Regions from separate parts of the Pseudomonas syringae pv. tomato str. DC3000 genome, predicted to be linked through region 3. Evidence: predicted binding sites of a transcription regulator. Region 3 holds the regulator's gene; each other region holds the start of a gene.

The links. Region 3 encodes FliA, which starts transcription of late flagellar genes. Its sites were predicted from a motif close to CTAAAGTTTNNNNNNNNNNNGCCGNTAA; they were not measured.
Region 1: PSPTO_RS12845 (methyl-accepting chemotaxis protein) is a predicted target of FliA. The motif match lies at 2,778-2,805, and genes of this name have one in related genera.
Region 2: PSPTO_RS16965 (methyl-accepting chemotaxis protein) is a predicted target of FliA. The motif match lies at 2,425-2,452, and genes of this name have one in related genera.
Region 4: PSPTO_RS17025 (methyl-accepting chemotaxis protein) is a predicted target of FliA. The motif match lies at 2,620-2,647, and genes of this name have one in related genera.

Annotation. Positions count from the first base shown of each region.
Region 1 covers NC_004578.1:2,731,224-2,736,214, reverse strand. Annotated here, with positions in the region: gene PSPTO_RS12860 (DNA topoisomerase III) at 1-49, shown strand, start outside; gene PSPTO_RS12855 (RidA family protein) at 115-513, shown strand; gene PSPTO_RS12850 (DUF6482 family protein) at 522-833, opposite strand; gene PSPTO_RS12845 (methyl-accepting chemotaxis protein) at 942-2,738, opposite strand; gene PSPTO_RS12840 (DNA/RNA non-specific endonuclease) at 2,890-3,840, shown strand; gene PSPTO_RS12835 (substrate-binding domain-containing protein) at 4,233-4,991, opposite strand, start outside.
Region 2 covers NC_004578.1:3,703,953-3,708,943, reverse strand. Annotated here, with positions in the region: gene PSPTO_RS16975 (sugar diacid recognition domain-containing protein) at 1-1,085, shown strand, start outside; gene PSPTO_RS16970 (glycerate kinase) at 1,196-2,335, shown strand; gene PSPTO_RS16965 (methyl-accepting chemotaxis protein) at 2,516-4,141, shown strand; gene PSPTO_RS16960 (AGE family epimerase/isomerase) at 4,265-4,991, shown strand, end outside.
Region 3 covers NC_004578.1:2,163,099-2,168,089, forward strand. Annotated here, with positions in the region: gene flhF (flagellar biosynthesis protein FlhF) at 1-856, shown strand, start outside; gene fleN (flagellar synthesis regulator FleN) at 972-1,805, shown strand; gene fliA (RNA polymerase sigma factor FliA) at 1,802-2,542, shown strand; gene PSPTO_RS10285 (chemotaxis response regulator CheY) at 2,795-3,169, shown strand; gene PSPTO_RS10290 (protein phosphatase CheZ) at 3,189-3,974, shown strand; gene PSPTO_RS10295 (chemotaxis protein CheA) at 4,008-4,991, shown strand, end outside.
Region 4 covers NC_004578.1:3,718,161-3,723,151, forward strand. Annotated here, with positions in the region: gene PSPTO_RS17020 (OprD family porin) at 1-469, shown strand, start outside; gene PSPTO_RS17025 (methyl-accepting chemotaxis protein) at 764-2,392, opposite strand; gene PSPTO_RS17030 (cellulase family glycosylhydrolase) at 2,993-4,207, shown strand; gene PSPTO_RS17035 (cellulase family glycosylhydrolase) at 4,658-4,991, shown strand, end outside.

The DNA.
Region 1 (4,991 bases), 570 kb from region 3:
CGCAGCGAAAAAGCCTCGGCGCGCCGCCAAACCGACGGTCAAGGGCTGAGCGGCAGGATGATGCCCAATCAGCTTGAGCTCTACACATTCAGACGTTACAAACAGGTGTTACACATGTCAGATCGCGAAATCATCGTCCCACCTACCCTGCAGTCAATCATGGACCGCGCCGGTTACGCACCGGCAGTCAGGGTGGGTGACACGCTGTACTGTGCCGGCCAGGTAGGACGCACCCGGGACATGGAAGTCATCCTCAACCCGGAGGCACAGTTCATTGCCTGTTGGGAGAACCTGCGCACGGTGCTGGCCGAAGGCGGCTGCACGTTCGACGATATCGTGGACATGACCACCTATCACGTTGCCATGAGCGAACATATGCCGGTGTTCCGCGACGTGAAGAATCGCATCTTCCCGCGCGGTCAGTGTGCCTGGACCTGCATCGGCGTTGCGGAGCTGGCACATCCCGGCCTGTTGCTGGAGATCAAATGCATCGCGGTCAGGCGCAGCGCCTGACACCGCGATCAAAGGCTGGAGCGCAGCGGTATCTCATGGCGTGACGATTCAGGCTGAACACTGTCGAGGCCAACCATCTCGTCATGCGCCACCGCCTGGGTCATGAACAGTTTTACGTCAGGCACCGCCGAAAGCACCTTGCGCGCCTCTTCCAGCGAAGCAACGTGCAGGGGCTCGCCGGTCGAGCCCTGTACCGGCACAGACTTGCCGTTCACCAGTGCGTGGAGCACGTAGGAACCGCCTTCCATGGAGATCAGATCGAGTTCATCAACCTTCTTGTCCTTTACGTGTTTTGTCAGGTCTTGAATGTTCAAAGTCACACCTCCGTTGGCGTTCTGGAAGTCAGCGCCTTGTAGAAGTTGAGCCTTGATATGGCCGAACGTTCCTTCGTATTACAAGCCTGCGTTCTGGCTCAACCAACGTTCGTACTATTTGCCCAACAGCAGCGCCGCATCGAAACCCATCCGCAAGTTGCCCCAGTGGCGTCCTTCAAAGAAAAACGGCACGTCGATTTCGGTCATGATCTCGCCGGTGTCACGCAAGTAGGTCTGTAGCAGGAAGCGTTGTTTGTTACTGGCGGCACGCAAACCTATGGGGTCGGAGAACATCCGTTTGTTGCGGCACACGGGCAGGTCGATGGCGCGGTCGCCGGTCGGTTTCAGTGACACCCAACTGTTGTTGACCGGGCAATAACCTTTGCTGTCGACGATAAACGTGACTTTGCCGCCCCGCGTGCCTTTGGTCAGCTTGTCGCATTCTTCCTGGCAGATCTGCGCGAAACGGTCGGTGTAGCTGGTCGTGTATTGTTTAGGGTCGGTGCCGGGAATCAGCTTGTAGCTCTGATCGAACAGGTTGACGCCTTGTTTGTGCAGTTCCGCCAGGCGTACCTGCAAAATATCCCGGCACTGGCTGGCGCGAGTGATCGCAGCGTCCAGTTCGCCATGCCCAAGCACGAAACGCCCCAGCAGGGCCTGAACCTGCTCGGCGACACCGGACAGGTCACGGGTTGCGGTCGCGGAGTGCTGCATGCGCTGATCGATCGCCTGGCTGTCGGAGTAGATGCGCGTTACCCGCTCGTTGATGCCGGTGTTGGTCGTCGCAAATTGCTGGATATGCGTGGCAATGTCGGCCAGCTTGTCATTGGTCGACTCGAAATCACCGATCATGCTCTCGAAATGGCCGGATGCACGCTCTACCACCCGTTGGGTTTCCCGAGCGCTGTGGCTGATCTGGATGGTCTGTTCGTGAGTGGAGCTGACTTCCTGAAGCATCGCATCGATGTTCCGGGAAATATCGTCAGTCGCTTTACTGACGTTCTGCGCCAGGGTGCGCACCTCGTCCGCCACTACGGCAAACCCGCGCCCGCTCTCCCCGGCTCGCGCCGCTTCGATGGCGGCATTGAGCGCCAGCAGGTTGGTTTGCGAAGAAATCTGCTGGATCAGCCCGACGATGGATTTGATGCTCGATGAACGCTCGTTCAACCCCGACACCAGCGTACCGAACTCATTGAGGTTGCTGGATATCTGACTGATGTTACCGGTCACTTCCAGCAGTTCGGCGTACGAGTCGCGTGCCATGCTCAGGTTCTGCGCAGTGGTGCTGGAGATACCCTGAGTCTGTTGCGAAACATCTTCGATGCTGCCCACGGCCATGTTGCTCTGGTCCATGACTTCCCTGGCAAAACGCGCCTGATCGGTGGCGCTGTCACTGGAATCACTGATGTTTTTCAGCGAGCGTGCCGATTCGACTGCGATCTGCACAGTCAGCCCCTGAATACTGCTGATGACCTCGCGCTGCTTGGCCAGAAAGCGATTGCAGGTGCTGGCCAGCACGCGAATTTCGTCGTGGGTCAGCAAGGGCAGGTCTCGGGACAGATCGCCCTCGCCACTGGCGACCTCTTCGAGAGCACGCGTCATGAACATGACAGGGCGCACGATCAGATGGCGGAAATACCAGACCATGAAGCTGACCATGGCCAGCGTAAACAGCGTGCTTAGCAGGATGGCGTTGCTGAGGACATCAAGCCGGCCCTGAATCTGACCCAGCGCGGCGGCGTCCAGTGATGAGCCGTGTAATTGCAGCATGATGTCGGCGCGAATGTTCAAGGCCACCCAGTACAGCAGAGCGCTGACCAGCACCAGCAGAAAAAGGCTTGAGAGCTTTTTGGTCAGTGTGTCGAAGAACTGCTTTTCGACTGACTCGTATAAGGCCTTTAACGTTTGCATGCAGCGCTCCTGGGGTGGAAGGTTGTTCCCTTGCGATGGTTAACGCCCGTCGAGGCCAAAGCTTTAGCGCATGTGTCTGGCCTGACGTCGACCTGTAACGCGTCTATGGTCAACTGTAACAAAACTCACGCCCACTGCAGGAGCAATCACCGTGCCTGACAAGAAACTCAAAATCGACCTTGCCTACCGCCCCCGCCTCGCCGACCTCAAGCCTTTAAACGTGCCGGCCGCATTGCTTGCGCAGCAACCACAGACACTGGCTGCACCACGTACCACCCCTGCGAGCGAACTGAAAAAGCGTCAGGGTTACGCCGAAAACTTCCTCGGAGATTTCGTGGTGCCCTGGCCTGCGGTCGACGCCGAGCTGGCAGCCGATGTCTATCCGCTGGACAACACCGGCAATCGCCTTGATTACACGCACTTTTCCATCACCATGTCGCGCAGTCGACGCCTGGCGCTGTACGTCGGCGTCAATATCGATGGTGCCAGCAGTGTTGAGGTCAAGCGGGGCAAGGATGCGTGGTCTTTCGACGGTAGATTGCCCGCCGAGGCGCAAATCGGTGAAAGCGTCTACGCCGACAACTTGCTGGATCGCGGCCATCTGGTCAGGCGCCAAGACCCCAACTGGGGCAAGGAAGCCGAAGTGGCCAACAGCGACACGTTTCATTTCACCAACTGTTCGCCGCAGATGGCGGCGTTCAATCAAAAAACCTGGCTGGAGCTTGAGGATTACATTCTCGACAACACCCGTCGCTGGAAATCCCGGGTAACGGTGTTCAGCGGGCCGGTGCTGCGCGACGACGACCGCAGTTACCGGAACATAAGGGTGCCCTTGGCATTCTGGAAGGTCGTGGCGTTTGTCGGCGACGACGGTAAGCCTTCGGCCAGCGCCTACATGATCGACCAGAGCCGCGAGCTGGGTCAGTTGGACATCATGTTCGGCCAGCTCAAAACCTGGCAACGCAGCGTCTTGCAGATCGAGCAGCTCACCGGCATACATTTCGGAGCGCTGGCTGGCTACGACGGTTTCTCCAACGAAGAACGCCTGACCGGCACGCGAATCGAAGCACGGATACGCGGGCCGCAGGATATTCGCGTCTAGGGCACTGCCTACGCCGACGAGCCCGAAGAGCGGGGCTTTTGTCGAAGCGCCAAATAACGTGCTTCTGCCCGGAGGGCGCGGGAGCGTACCGGGCAACGCTTCGCTTGTTCGCGAAGGCTATGTTTCGGGCGGTAGAGCATTTGTGAATGTACAGACCTATTCGCTTGCCCGCGATGGGTTGCGAAGCGGCACTGAAACATGCCACCTCGGCTGTGTCTGGTAAACCGAGACGGCCGTTTTTGCTGCCGGTTCCCGGCAGTTCGCGGACGAGCGAAGCGTCGCCCGTCCGCTTCAATAAACACTGATCTAAAAAGCGCTTTTACATGCGGTGAATACAAGCAAGGCATGACATTGTGCAACACTCACAAGCCAGAAACGTCTTCCACTCAACCTTACTCGAATTCCTGCCGGTTCTCCGGGGTAATGAGTTTGAACGGCACCCAAATCACCGGGGATGCCAGTGTTTCGCCACGCGCCATACTCAGTGCCGCATCAACCGCACCGTTGGCCTGGCCGACGGCGTCCTGAAACACGCTCACGGCCATCTTGCCTTCGGCCATCAGCTTCAATCCGTCCGGGGTGCCGTCGATGCCGCCCACCAGATAGTCCTTGGCATTCTTGCCAGCCTTCTCCAGGCCCATGATCGCGCCAATGGCCATTTCGTCGTTGTTGGCGGCGACGATCGAGAAGTCCACTCCCTGCTTGACCCAATCAACCAGGATGGTCGCGGCCTGGCTGCGCTCCCAATTGCCGATTTTCTTCTGCACCACCTTCATGTTCGGGTACTTGGCGACGACCTTCTCCACGTCCTCGGTGCGCATGACCGACGACTTGTTGCTCGGGTCGCCGACCAGAATCACTACATTGCCCTTGTAATTCGCACGGCGAGCGAGCTCTTCCATTTGCAGGGTGCCGGACTCCAGCTCATCGGAGCCAACAAATGCAGTCTGCGCGGGCCATTTGGCAGGGTCAGGATTGCGGTTGACGAACACCAGCGGGACCTTGGCCTCGCTGGCCAGGCGCATCATCTCCGGCGCACTCTTGCCATTGACCATCGCGACAACAATCGCGTCGACTTTCGAGCTGACCAGGTTGCGGAACTGACGCATCTGCAACTCGACATCGTCCTGGCCGTTTTCCATGAAAATGTC
Region 2 (4,991 bases), 1.5 Mb from region 3:
CCCTTGATCGAGCGCTGGCTCAGGACATCGTCGACCGGGCGATGGCCATTCTGCCGTACAACGTCAATGTCATGGACTACTTGGGCATCATTATCGGCAGCGGCGATCCAGAGCGTTTGTGCATCCGCCACGAGGGGGCACAACGGGTGTTGGCCAATGGTCAGGTGGTCGAGATCGATTCGCTGGCGGCGATGCGCCTGGGCGGTGTAAAACCGGGCGTCAATCTGCCCTTGATGCTCGACCATCAATTGGTGGGCGTGCTTGGCATCACCGGCGAGCCGGACGAGGTCCGGGTCTATGGCGAATTGGTGAAGATGACGGCTGAAATGCTCATGGAGCAACGTCGCCAGCAAGCCGACCTGCAATGGCGCGCGCAACGCAGTGAAGACCTGCTGGCTCGGCTGCTGTTGGCTGATTGCCCAGAAAGTCTGGTGGACGAAGCGCGGCAATTGGGCCTGCAACCGCATTTGCCGCGTCAGGCGGTGCTCATCCAGCTGGACGCACCAGGGGCGTTCGCCAGTCAGATTGCAACCTGGCTTGGCTCGCGTTACGCCGACAGTTGGTGCGTGCTGCGTGAGCCCACGTTGCTGTATTGGTGCCGCGCGGTGGGCAAGGAACGTGACGACGGCGTGCTGCTCAAGCAATTGGATGAGCACGGCTGGCCAGTCCTGCGCATGGCCACAGTGGGTCAATCTCCGGATTTGCCCACATTGCGCAATGCCTGCGCGGCGGCGCGCGATCTGCTGGACTACGCCACTCAGGCCAGACCGGGGCAACGCATTCTGCGTCTGGAGGCGCACCGTCTGCCGGTGCTGTTCTGGCGCTACCGCCATGACTGGCTGGCCGAAGAAGTGGCCGAGCCGATTGGCCGTTTGCACAATCATGTGCAACTGCTCGACACCCTGTGCAAATGGTTCGAGTACAGCGGCGAAAGCCAGGCCTGCGCCGAGGCCCTGGGCATTCATCGCAACAGCCTGCGCTACCGACTGGAGAAAATAGCCGAACTGACGGGCTGCGATCCCTACAAGACCGATGACCTGCTGCGCCTGTATCTGGGCGCGCAGATGATGGCTCGTCATGAATAAAAAGGTTTTTTGGTCAAATGCCCGATTGCCGATGCTGATCATTGTGCGCAGGGCAGGCGGCGAAACCGGGCCGGGATGAGAACATTCGGTATCGGATATGGAGAACAACAATGAAAATAGTCATCGCCCCCGACTCGTTCAAAGACAGCCTCAGCGCCCAAGCGGTGGCCGACGCCATCGCCAGCGGCCTTGCCGAAGTCTGGCCGCACGCAGAATTGATCAAATGCCCAATGGCTGACGGCGGGGAGGGCACCATCGAGGCATTGCTGGCGGCTTGCAACGGCGAACTGATGAGTGCCAGGGTCAATGGCCCGCTGGGGCAGCCGGTCGAAGCACAGTGGGGATGGCTGGCAGAAAGCCGGACCGCAATCATTGAAATGGCCATGGCCAGCGGCTTGCAATTACTCACCCTTGAGCAGCGCGATGCCTGTGTCACCAGCACCGCAGGCACCGGGCAGTTGATTCTTGTGGCGCTGGACGCCGGAGCCCGGCGCATCATTCTGGCAATCGGTGGCAGCGCAACCAATGACGGCGGCAGCGGCATGCTCGCGGCATTGGGCGCACGCTTTCTCGATGCCGACCACCAGCCGTTGCCGCCCGGCGGCCTGGCGCTTGCGAATCTCGCCCGCATCGACCTGAGCGGTTTCGATCCACGTCTGTCCGGGATGCGCGTCGAAATTGCCGCCGATGTCGACAATCCGCTGTGCGGGCCGAACGGCGCTTCGCACATCTTCGGCCCGCAGAAAGGGGCATCGCCCGAGCAGGTTATCGCGCTGGACGCAGCGCTTGGCTGTTTCGCCGATCATTCGGCGCATATCCTCGGCCTGGACCAGCGCAACAGCCCCGGCAGCGGTGCGGCAGGTGGAATGGGGTTTGCCGCTAAAGCGTATCTGAATGCCTCGTTTCGTCCCGGCGTCGAAGTGGTTGCCGACCTGACCGGGCTGGAGCAGGCGTTGATCGGTGCCGATCTGGTGATTACCGGCGAAGGTCGTTTCGACGCGCAAACCCTGCGTGGCAAGACGCCTCTGGGTGTGGCGCGGGTTGCGCAGCGCCAGCGCGTGCCGGTGCTTGTGCTGGCCGGTACGCTGGGCGAGGGTTACGAGCAGCTTTACCAGCACGGCATCAGCGCAGCCTTTGCGCTCACCAGCGGGCCGATGAGCCTTGAGCAGGCGTGCCGCGATACCCGTCGTTTGCTGCATGACCGCGCACGTGATGTGGCGCGGGTCTGGCAACTGGCGGCTCGTCACTGAGTGCGTCCCTGGAGGCACCGTCTGAACAGGACAATTCGGCAAGCGCGCGTGGTTTGTCGAGTAAAAACCCTAAATGATTGCTGACCGCTCTCAAGAGTTGTAGGACATGGGCGATACGCTGGCGGTTGTCTGACAACTTCCCGTCAAACACTGCCCTCCAAATAAAAAAGAGCCCTGGCCATGAACTTACGCAAACTCACTATCGCTCGTCGTGCCGGTCTGGGTTTTACCCTCATTTCCCTGTTGGTCGCATTGCTCGGCTGGTTTGCGTTGGCGCAGATGTCGACCATTCGCCAGAGCGAAGTGGCCGTCGAAACCAATTGGCTGCCAAGCATGCGAGTGGTCAATGATATCCGTGAAATCATGCTGCGCATCCGGACCATCTCCCTGCGCATGGCACTGGACACCGACCCTGCGAGCATTCCGACCTATCGCGGGCAACTGGACGTGCGTCTGGGCGACCTGAACAAGAAGCTGGACACCCTCAAGACCTTCGTCGACACCCCTGAAGAAAAGACCCTGAATGATCAGTTTCTGGTGACCATGGGCCAATACCGCACGGCGCTGGATCGCTCTTTCGTGCTGGCAGGCCAGGGCGACAGTGCCGGGCTGAACAAGCTGCTGCTGATCGACATGAAGCAGATTGTCGACGGCTCCGGCAAGCAGCTCAATGACCTGGCCGATTTCTATGTCACCAAGGTCGATGCCGAAGGCAAGTCGGCCGAGGCCCAGTACGACAAATCGCGCGATATCGTGATTATCTTCGTGGCCCTCGCTGCGCTGTGCACCATTGGCCTGGCGCTGTGGCTGACGCGTAGTATCGTCAGCCCGTTGCAGCGCGCAGTGACCGCTGCCGAGCAGGTTGCCGCAGGTGATCTGACGCACAGCATCGAGGTCGACGGCGAAGATGAAGTCACTCGCCTGTTGCGCGCCCTGGCATTGATGCAGGGCAACTTGCGTGACGCCATGCGTCATATCGGCAGTTCGGCCACGCAACTGGCCTCGGCCGCCACCGAACTCAACTCGGTCACCGAGGACAGCTATCGCGGGCTCAACCAGCAGAACGCCGAGATCGATCAGGCAGCCACTGCCATCAATGAAATGACTTCGGCAGTGGAAGAGGTGGCACGCAACGCAGTGTCCACCTCGGATGCTTCCAGCCAGTCCAGCAACTCGGCGCAGGCGGGCCAGACGCGGGTGATCGAGACCGTGCAGTCGATCGAGATACTGACCGATAACGTGCAGGCCACTTCAACGCTGGTGCAAAACCTGGCCAATCAGTCGCAGGACATTGGCAAGGTGCTGGATGTGATTCGTTCGATTGCCGAGCAGACCAATCTGCTGGCACTCAACGCAGCGATCGAAGCGGCGCGCGCCGGTGAGTCGGGGCGGGGCTTTGCGGTGGTGGCCGATGAAGTGCGGGCACTGGCGCATCGCACCCAGCAGTCAACGCTGGAAATCGACTCGATGGTCAATGCCATGCGCAGCGGTTCTGCCCAGGCGCTGGAATCGATGAACACCAGCCGCGAGCGCGCCAGCTCGACATTGTCGCTGGCCAAGGGCGCAGGCGAATCGCTGAGTGAAATTACTTCATCGATCAATCAGATTTCCGAGCGCAATCTGGTGATTGCCAGCGCGGCTGAAGAGCAGGCGCAAGTGTCGCGTGAAGTTGACCGCAACATCGTCAATATTCGTGATCTGTCCATGCAATCGACCCAGGGTGCCAACCAGATCAGCGCATCAAGCCATGAACTGTCGCGTCTGGCAGCGGACCTGAACCAGGTGGTCTTACGCTTCAAGGTGTAAAACCCTACATTGATACAGGTTGTGTCCGCTTGCCGACGAACGACCGGACGCGCATTATGCCCTCGGTCAAAACGACCTCCGGTACAGTCGGCACAACCTTATCGAAGGGGGCGGCATCGCGTCATGGACAATAATAATCACACTTTCAGCAGTTGGCTGCGCTCGCCAGCCCATCATCAATGGCTGGCACTGGAAGGCAACCGCCTGTTGGCCTTCGCCAAGGCATCCAGGCTGGAAAACGGCTTTGGCAGTCTTGACGACTACGGACGTCTGATGGTTGGTGCCACGGCCGAAACCATGAACACTGCACGCATGACTCACTGTTTTGCCATGGCCCATGCGCAAGGCATACCCGGCTGCGCCGCGCTGGTCGATCACGGGGTCGCCGCACTCAGCGGTCCGCTGCGCGATGCCGAGCACGACGGCTGGTTCAGCGCCGCACCCGAAGACGGCGGCAAGACCGACAAGCAGGCCTATCTGCACGCGTTCGTCGCGCTGGCCGCCAGCTCTGCGGTGGTGGCGGGGCGCCCTGGCGCTCAGGCGCTGCTGTCCGACGCCATTCAGGTCATCCAGACGCATTTCTGGAGCGAGCAGGAAGGCGCCATGCGCGAGTCGTTCGCGCAGGACTGGAGCCATGAAGAAGCCTATCGCGGCGCCAACAGCAACATGCACAGCACCGAAGCCTTTCTAGCGCTGGCCGACGTGACCGGCGATGCACAATGGCTCGATCGGGCGTTGAGCATTGTCGAGCGAGTAATCCATCAGCAGGCCGGGGCGAACAACTTTCAGGTCATCGAGCACTTCACCCAGGGCTGGCAACCGTTGCCCGACTACAACCATGACAACCCGG
Region 3 (4,991 bases):
GCTACAAGGCAGCCGTCCGCAGCAGGCCAACCTGTGGCGCCGTCTGCAACGCGTCGGCCTGTCCGGCCCGCTGTCTCGCGATCTGCTGTCGATGATCCCGGACATCGACGAGCCTCGTCAGGCCTGGCGCATGTTGCTGGCCCATCTGGCCCGCATGATTGCTGTACCGGACATCGAGCCGCTGGAAGAGGGCGGAGTGATTGCCATGGTCGGTCCTGCCGGTATGGGCAAGACCACCACTCTGGCCAAACTGGCGGCACGTTATGTGTTGAAGTACGGCCCGCAGAATATCGCCCTGGTCAGTATGGACAGTTTCCGCATCGGCGCGCAGGAACAGCTCAAGACTCTTGGGCGCATCCTCAACGTGCCGGTCACCCATGTCGATCCGGGCCAGTCGCTGGTTCAGGCGCTGGAGCCTTTGCTGCGCAAGCGCGTGGTGCTGATCGATACCGCCGGGCTGCAGGCCAGTGATCCTGCGCTGCGCATGCAGCTTGAAAGCCTGGCAGGGCGCGGCATCAAATCACGTAACTACCTGGTGCTGGCGACGACCAGCCAGAAGCAGGTGCTGACCGCTGCGTATCACAGTTACAAACGGTGTGGCCTGGCCGGATGCATTCTGACCAAGCTTGATGAAACAGCCAGCCTGGGCGAAGTCCTGAGCCTGGCGATCAGTCACGAGTTACCGGTGGCCTACCTCACGGACGGTCCACGTATTCCTGATGACCTGCACACTCCACGACGTCATCAACTGGTGAGTCGTGCGGTGAGTGTGCAGATGCAGGATGAGCCTAGCGAGGAAGCGATGGCGGATATGTTTGCTGACCTCTATCACACCCCTGGCAAGAGAGTGGGTTAAGTGATGGATATTTTTGGAATGTCCCTGCGTCAACGGTCTGCCATGCGGTGTTCATTTGCGAACGTGCAGCCCTTGATGTGGTTTCGGTCTACGCAAGACAAGGTAAAGAAATAACATGGGCAGCATGCATCCCGTACAGGTTATCGCGGTGACCGGTGGCAAAGGTGGCGTCGGTAAGACTAACGTGTCAGTGAACCTATCACTGGCCCTCGCCGAGCTTGGCCGGCGCGTCATGCTGCTGGATGCCGATCTTGGCCTGGCCAATGTCGACGTTCTGCTTGGGCTGACGCCTAAACGCACGCTTGCCGATGTGATAGAGGGTCGCTGTGAGTTGCGCGACGTTCTGTTGCAGGGGCCGGGCGGGGTTCGTATCGTGCCTGCGGCCTCTGGCACCCAGAGCATGGTGCACCTGTCACCGGCCCAGCATGCCGGCCTTATTCAGGCGTTCAGCGAGATTGGCGACAACCTCGATGTGCTGGTGATCGATACCGCTGCCGGTATCGGCGAGTCGGTGGTCAGCTTCGTGCGCGCCGCTCAGGAAGTGCTGCTGGTGGTGTGCGACGAGCCCACGTCGATCACCGATGCGTACGCCCTGATCAAACTGCTCAATCGCGACTACGGCATGAACCGTTTCCGGGTGCTGGCCAACATGGCCCAGAGCCCGCAGGAAGGACGCAACCTGTTCGCCAAACTCACCAAAGTGACTGATCGTTTTCTTGATGTTGCCCTGCAATATGTAGGTGCCGTGCCGTACGACGAGTGCGTGCGCAAGGCGGTACAAAAGCAGCGTGCCGTCTACGAAGCATTCCCGCGTTCCAAATGTGCGCTGGCTTTCAAGGCCATTGCCCAGAAGGTTGATACCTGGCCGTTGCCAGCCAACCCGCGGGGTCATCTCGAGTTCTTCGTTGAGCGACTCGTTCACCAGACCAGTGCGGGGCCTGTGCAATGACTGCGAGCGGCTACCAGATGTACAGCAAAACCTCCCGTAATTCGCAGTACGAGTTGATCGAGCGTTATGCGCCGCTGGTCAAGCGTATCGCTTATCATCTGCTGGCGCGCTTGCCGGCCAGTGTGCAGGTCGAGGATCTGATTCAGGCTGGTATGATCGGCCTGCTCGAGGTTTCCACCAAGTATGATTCCACCAAGGGTGCGAGTTTCGAGACCTATGCCGGTATTCGCATTCGTGGTGCAATGCTCGATGAGGTTCGCAAGGGGGACTGGGCACCTCGCTCGGTTCACCGCAATACCCGTATGGTCAGTGACGCAATTCGCGCAATTGAAGCTAAAACCGGTCGTGACGCTAAAGATCACGAGGTTGCGGCCGAACTCCAGTTGAGTCTTGATGATTATTACGGGATTTTGAATGACACCTTGGGCAGCCGCCTCTTCAGTTTCGACGACCTGCTGCAGGACGGCGATCATGAAGGGCTGCACGAGGACGGCGCAAGCGGTTCGCTTGAGCCATCACGCGACCTGGAAGACGAGCGCTTCCAGGCAGCGTTGGCCGATGCAATTGCCAATTTGCCAGAGCGCGAGCGTCTGGTGTTGGCGCTGTACTACGACGAAGAGCTGAACCTCAAGGAAATCGGAGAGGTTCTTGGTGTCAGCGAATCTCGAGTCAGTCAGTTACACAGCCAGTGCGCAGCTCGTTTGCGAGGGCGTTTGGGGGAGTGGCGAGCGCGTTGACGGCAGTGCGCGACGTTTGTCGTGCGTTGTCTGCATGCCGGCTGTGCAAAGCGTTACGTGGTAGCAGGATAGACGAGGCAAGGGCCTGTCGGGCAATGTCTCGATGGGCTTTAGTCGCAGTCTTGACTGTCGTTGTGCCAAGCCCGTCGTCGTTTCGTATAGCTGGGGGTGTGCTGTGCCAGTATTGAGTGAACAGCGTGTTCAGGTGCTGAACGCGTTAAAGACTGCTTGGAGGTCGAATTGGACAAGAACATGAAAATCCTCATCGTTGATGACTTCTCAACGATGCGGCGGATCATCAAGAATCTGTTGCGTGATCTGGGGTTTACCAACACATCTGAAGCGGATGACGGTCTGACCGCATTGCCGATGCTGCAGAGCGGTGCCTTTGACTTTCTGGTGACGGACTGGAACATGCCTGGCATGACCGGTATCGACTTGTTGCGTCAGGTCCGTGCGGACGATCGTCTCAAAAGCCTTCCTGTACTGATGGTTACTGCCGAAGCCAAGCGTGAGCAGATCATTGAAGCTGCCCAGGCCGGGGTGAACGGTTATGTAGTCAAGCCATTCACGGCTCAAGCGCTGAAAGAGAAGATCGAAAAGATCTTTGAACGCGTCAATAGCTGATGCATGCCGTGAGGGCGCTATGGATAACAATGATTCGATGGCCGACTTTGAGTCGACCTTAAAAAGACACGCACAGGAACTCGTCACCAGCCTTGAAAAAGGCCGTTTCGGCGAAGCTGTGCAGCTGATCCATGAGCTCAATCAGACCCGTGACCGCGGCCTTTATCAGGAAGTGGGCAAGCTGACGCGTGAGTTGCACAGTGCAATCGTCAATTTCCACATTGATCCGCATATGCCTCAGGCCGAAGAGGTGTCGCAGATCACGGACGCGACGGAGCGTCTTTCCTACGTCGTCAGGCTGACCGAGAACGCGGCCAACCGTACGATGGATCTGGTCGAGGAAAGCACGCCGATCATGAATGGTCTGAGTTCCGACGCCAAGGCGTTGAGCGAAGACTGGGGACGCTTCATGCGTCGCGAAATCGGTGCCGAAGAGTTTCGTGAACTGGCCAAGCGCGTCGATGGTTTTCTGACGCGTACCGAGAAGGAAAGCCATACGGTTTCCGCGCACCTCAACGATATTCTGCTTGCTCAGGATTACCAGGACCTCACCGGTCAGGTGATCAAGCGCGTCACGCAACTGGTGACCGAAGTAGAGGGCAATTTGCTCAAGCTGGTGCTCATGGCCAGCCATGTCGATCGCTTCGCTGGCATCGAACATGACGAAGAATCCATCCTTGCTGAAAAAGATCCTAAAAAACATCTCGACAAGGGTGAAGGTCCGCAGATTCATGCCGATAAACGTGAAGACGTCGTATCCGGACAGGATGATGTAGACGATCTGCTATCGAGCCTCGGCTTCTAAGGTCTGTTGACGGTTAATTTTAGGGAGCACCCCATGAGCTTCGGCGCCGATGAAGAGATCCTTCAGGATTTTCTGGTAGAGGCCGGCGAAATTCTGGAGCAGTTGTCAGAACAATTGGTCGAGCTGGAAAGCCGACCGGATGATGCTGATCTGCTCAATGCAATTTTTCGCGGTTTTCACACTGTAAAAGGCGGCGCCGGCTTCCTCCAGCTCCATGAGCTGGTGGAGTGCTGCCACATCGCCGAGAACGTGTTCGACATCCTTCGCAAGGGTGAGCGGCGCGTTGATTCCGAACTGATGGATGTGGTCCTGGAAGCTCTGGACACGGTCAACAGCATGTTCGGCCAGGTACGTGAACGGACTGACGTGACTGCGGCGACGCCGGAACTGCTGGCGGCGCTGGCGCGTCTGGCCGAGCCTCAATCTGCCGACGAGGTTGCCGCTCCCGAGCCTGAACCGGTGGTCGAAGCTGTCGCGCCGGTAGCTGCATCAGCCGCCGCTGGCGATGACATCACCGACGATGAGTTCGAGCAACTGCTCGACTCGTTGCATGGCTCAAATCCGGTGTCTGTACCTGCAGCTCCGGTTGCAGCAGCCGTTGCAGCGCCTGCCAGCGACGAGATCACCGATCAGGAGTTCGAATCCCTGCTCGACCAGTTGCACGGCAAGGGCAAGTTTGCGGCCGATGTTGCTGCTGCTCCAGCGCCTGCACCTGCTGCCCAGAGCAGCAAGGCTGCGCCCGGCGACGAAATAACCGACGACGAGTTCGAAGCGTTGCTCGATCAGTTGCACGGCAAGGGCTCGTTTGACAGTGCTGTGGCCGCGCCGGTTGCCGCCGCTGGTGCCGCCAAGGCCCCGAGTGCTGCGAAGGCATCTGACGAGATCACCGATCACGAATTCGAAAACCTGCTGGACGAATTGCACGGCAAGGGCAAGTTCGAACCTCAGGCCATCGCTGCCAAGGCGTCTGCACCGGCCCCGGCTGCTGCGCCAGCAGCGGTTGCCAAGCCTGCTCCG
Region 4 (4,991 bases), 1.6 Mb from region 3:
CAGTGTCGACCTGAAATACGGCGCACACAGCCTGGCGCTTTCCCATCAGCGCAACCAGGGCGATGACGACTTCGACTACCTGAGATTGTCCGACTCGATTTATCTGACCAACTCCCTCCAGTACAGCGACTTCAACTCGCCGAAAGAACGCTCGTGGATGCTCACCTATAACCTGGACATGACCCCCTACGGCGTGCCCGGTCTTACGTTCATGACCCGCTACGGCAAAGGTACCGACGCTGACTATACCAACGCCAACAACACCTACATGCGCCGTGACGCACAAGGCAACCCGCTGACCGACCAGAAACGCTGGGAGCGCAACATCGAAGCCAGGTACACCTTTCAGACCGGAACCCTGAAGGACTTGTCAGTACGCGTCCGCCAGGCCACGACCCGAGCGACCGAGTTCGAGCAGAACCTGGATGAAGTGCGCGTTATCGTGGAGTACCCGTTGAGTGTGTTGTGACATCTTGCAGGCGACGCTGTCGGTTCATGTATAGGCAGGAAAGCGTCTTTGAGGGTACTTTTCTCGCCAGGGCTTTTCTGAAAAAGTCGCTCTGGCTGAAAGGATGCCCTCTGGTTGCCAGGCGAGCCGTCAAGCACGCCTACAACTTAATCCACCGCCGCCACGAATACGACCTGCCTGTGAACTGGGCCGCACCCTCGACAACTGCGCGGTGAAGTCAGTTACGAATACGAAGCCAACAGCCGCCTGCTGGAACATAACCCCGAAATGCGCCTGCGCCGAGACTATGTTTTGCTACAACTGAAAATGCCTCAACCTTTCGTTCAGGCCGTTGGCAAGTTCTGCGAGTAGCTGACTGGCGTGGGCGGTCTTGTCCGCGCGAGTTGCCGACTGGGCCGCCAGGTCTCGAATGCGCACCAGGTTGCTATCGACCTCACGGGCGACTTGCGTTTGCTCTTCGCAGGCGCTGGCGATTACCAGGTTGCGATCATCAATGATCATCACCGAGTTGGCGATAGAGGCCAACGCTGCGTTGGCCAATTCTGCCTGCGCTTTGGTGCGATGCGCCTGCTCGCGGCTTAGCGACAATGCCGCTACGGTGTTTTGGGTGCCTTGCTGTACGTGCTCGATCATGCTCTCGATTTCCCGCGTCGAATCACTGGTACGGTGAGCCAACGCGCGCACCTCATCTGCAACAACGGCAAAGCCTCGACCGGCATCACCCGCACGGGCAGCTTCAATCGCTGCGTTCAGGGCAAGCAGATTGGTCTGCTCGGAAACAGACCTTATAACCTCCAGAACTTTTGAAATTTCCAGTGTTCTGACGGCCAGCAGTTGTGCCTGATCGGTAGCCTGCTGCACATCCTCGGTCAGTTGTTTGATTGAGCCGACTGTAAGACCGAGTTCCCCCTGCCCTTCTTGCGCAGCACGAGCCGACGCCTTTGACTCTTCTGAAGTGGAAACAGCATTGCGCGTGACTTCCTGTACCGCTTGGCTCATCTCGGTCACCGCAGCAGCAGACATCTCTATTTCGCTATTCTGAACACGCAGGTCAGCGTTGTTATCGCGCATCAATATGTTCAGTTCTTCGGTCGCCGTGAACACTTGTCCGGCCGCCTGCCCGACATGGCTCAGCGTGTTTCTGAGGTTTTCACGCATCCGCACTATCGACTGCAGTAACAGGGCCGCCTCATCGCTGCCAAGGCTTTCAATGTGCGCGATGCGAAGGTCGCCCGCCGCAATCATTTCGGATGCCGCCAACGCCTGTCTAATCGGTCCCGACAGGCTGACAGTAAGCCGCCAGGCCAGGATCAGGGTGACCAGCAGCGCCGACCCCATCGTAAACAACGTGACCCGATTGGCAGTGGCATAGGTATGGCTGGCGCCGGTGCTGGCTTCTGATTGCGACGCATCGTTGAGCTGTTTCAGACCTTCCAGTTGCGCCATCAGGGACTTTGCGATACCTGCCATCTCATTCCAGGCCAGCAGACGGCCTGCGTCCTCCTGGCCTGCCGTGATCAGTGCGTGAACCTGTTCGGCATGTCGCGCGTAGTCTTTAAACGTAGTGTCCACGCCCTCAATCAACTCCCGCTCGCCCGGCGAATCGATGAAAGGCTGGTACGCCTCTATGGCTTTTGCGAACACTGATTCGCGCTGCATTAACTCGTCGCGCGCCTGAACCAGTTGATCGGCACTGCGAGCGGATAACATTTTCATTACGTCGTAGCGCGTGTTTGAAAACGCCAGAGCAATGGCGTCGCCCAAGGCAATTCCGGGCAATGAGTCGTTTTCGATCTCAAGGCCTTTGGCACGAATACTGGACAACTGTGCCAGGCTGAAAATACCCAAACCCAAGACCAGCAAAACCATGACAGCAAAGCATGCCAACGTTCGCGTGGCTATTTTAAAACGTCGTAAATACATAGAACTTCCTCTTGATGCAGCCTGCACAAGACACACACGGGGATAACAACCACACCGTGATGCCAGAAAAATTTACTCAACGGTTCAATCATCGACGATGCACTTAACCTCACACGCAACGTGCCGGTACTTTTTAACAAAGTGATCGATACTTTTTTGCTTACACTAGCGATTCAGCAATCCGTGCGACCACCCCCCTGCATCCTGGCAAATAGCGCAGCGCAATATTTTCGACAATCAACCCAGAACCCTGACAATTAAGCCACAGGCTTTTGATCAATAAAACAAAAATTCAACACACTAAAAAGTAAGACTTTTCATTCGCCACGGGCACTTTATTTATGAGTATCCATTCACCCCGTAAATAACATCACGCCCAAGCGCACGCTATCAAGCGTTGAAAAATCAAAAGAAAAACACGCACAAGCGCTAATAAAATCAATGATTTAATCCCCGCCCGAGTTCTTTAAATGATTACCGACATTCACCATGCCGACCACACTCGTAACTTGCATGTTGCATTTTTAACCACTTGAAATAGCCCTTTGCCATCTCTAGCATCGCCACCGAACTTAACCCCCGCTCAGAAAGAGACGCTCGATGAATATCAATTCAATCCGGTCCTATGACCTTTCGATGGCCGCGCCAGAAAAATCTGCTGTAACGAACAAAGCCACATTGCCCGTGAACGCTGGCAACAATGATGCCCCTACGACCAGACAGTCAAAACTTGACACCTATACCGCCAGCCATAAATACGATTCATCAGGACGCCCCGCAGAGGCGCCGGAAACTGCTCCGGTTTACACAAAAGCATTGCTTAACCGCAACGCCCAACTGCAGAAATCAGCCGCCCCCTCGGACACGGCTCCGGCCGGTCAACAGCAGGTTGCAACGGCAGTGACTAAAAACGCACTTCAGAGCAACGCGGTAACTGTCGAAGAGAAAGTTTCGGGGCCGACCCCAAATGCCAGCAATGCGGATACTGGCTCGCATGGCGGTGCCAATGTGGATCCGGGTGACATCGCTACACCTGCAGCCGCCACTAAAATGATTCAGGACCTGAAAGGGATTGGCGGCGGGACGTTACGTATCCAGATGACACACGATCAAATCCAGGACACCAAGGAGATGGATAAACTCACTGCATTGGTTAATGAAGGGGATAAACAAGGCGTAAAAGTCCAGTTTACATTTCGTGACAACGCGAACGGTGGTGGCGGAAGCGTACTGACGGGTGACAAGTTGAATCAGGCCTCGACCGACATCAGCAATGTGGTCAAAAAATTCGGCGGTCACTCCAGCTTCGTATTGGACACTTTCAATGAAGGTGGCACATCAGCCACCCAAGGCTGGGCTGACATGGAAAGTACGCTGATCAAATCGGCACGCAACGCCGGCTACAAGGGAAGCATCGTTGTGGAGGACAGCAACTGGGGAGGTGGTTTGACTGCAGGCCCCGAGAGCGGCCTGGTGAAATACGCCGATCAATTAAAAGCGGCCAACGGCAAAGGCAACCCCGGCTTGATTGGCAGCATTCATGAATATGCCAGTGGTGCAGACGCTTCTGCCCGCTTGGGCAACGAGATAAAAGCACTGCAAAATGCAGGCTATAAACCTCAGATTGGCGAAGTGGGTAATGCCAACTGGCTGGGAGGCGACAAGTTTGAAGAAAGAGACGGCGCCACTAAAGCCGTGCGGGATAATCTTGCCGCACTGAAAGCGGCGGGTGCGGATATATTGCCCTGGAAGGATCAGTTCCAGGATGGCAAACTTCGCCACCATGTCGGATTTTCAAAGTCAGATCAATACTGACCCTTCATAAGTACCTAATGAACTTCATGTTCCAGACCCGCCATTGAAACGTGATGCTGTGCTCCCGATTCTTATCAGGAGCCAGCACCTCATGAGGCGACCCGGTGCCAACATTGAAAATCCAACTATCCTGATAGCAAACCCTTGTTGAGCGTCGATGACCGCCGCCCCCTAAGGAAAAGCTAAAACATCAGCCATTGGAATTTTTGTTGCCCTACACGCTGCATGTATGCGAACCTGCCCGCAGACAGATAACGCTAAAAACACGACTTCGCCAAAAAACCATCTAAAAAGAACAGAAAAAGCGAAACGTTAATAAAAGCGTCATCGCAAAGTCCCCTATGATCTAGCTGAACACTGTCATTTAATAAGTTATCGCTTCCTTGGCGACTCATTTTTCTGTTTCACCGAGCGCAGCCACTTTTCGCACAGAGCCCACAGAGACATTCGATGAACATCCACACCGCCAGGTCCTATGACCCCCTCATGGCCACCAGTGAAAAGCCTGCAACGGCAGACAGAACCACGCGGGCCGTGGACGCTGGCGCTACTGAGCCGACCCCTGAAAAGCAGGCGAAACTCGACACCTATACGGCCTCCGACAGCCGCTCCGCCGAGACAGCGGAAGGGTCCCCTGTTTACACAAGGATGATGCTCAGCCGAAATACCCGGTCACTGGAGAGCGAAGATTCCTCGTCAGACACGGCTTTGCTTGCCAGTCAAAAAGCGCTTGTCAGCCAGAACGATACAAAGGCTGTTGGCAGCGAAGTGGCCGCGGTGAAGG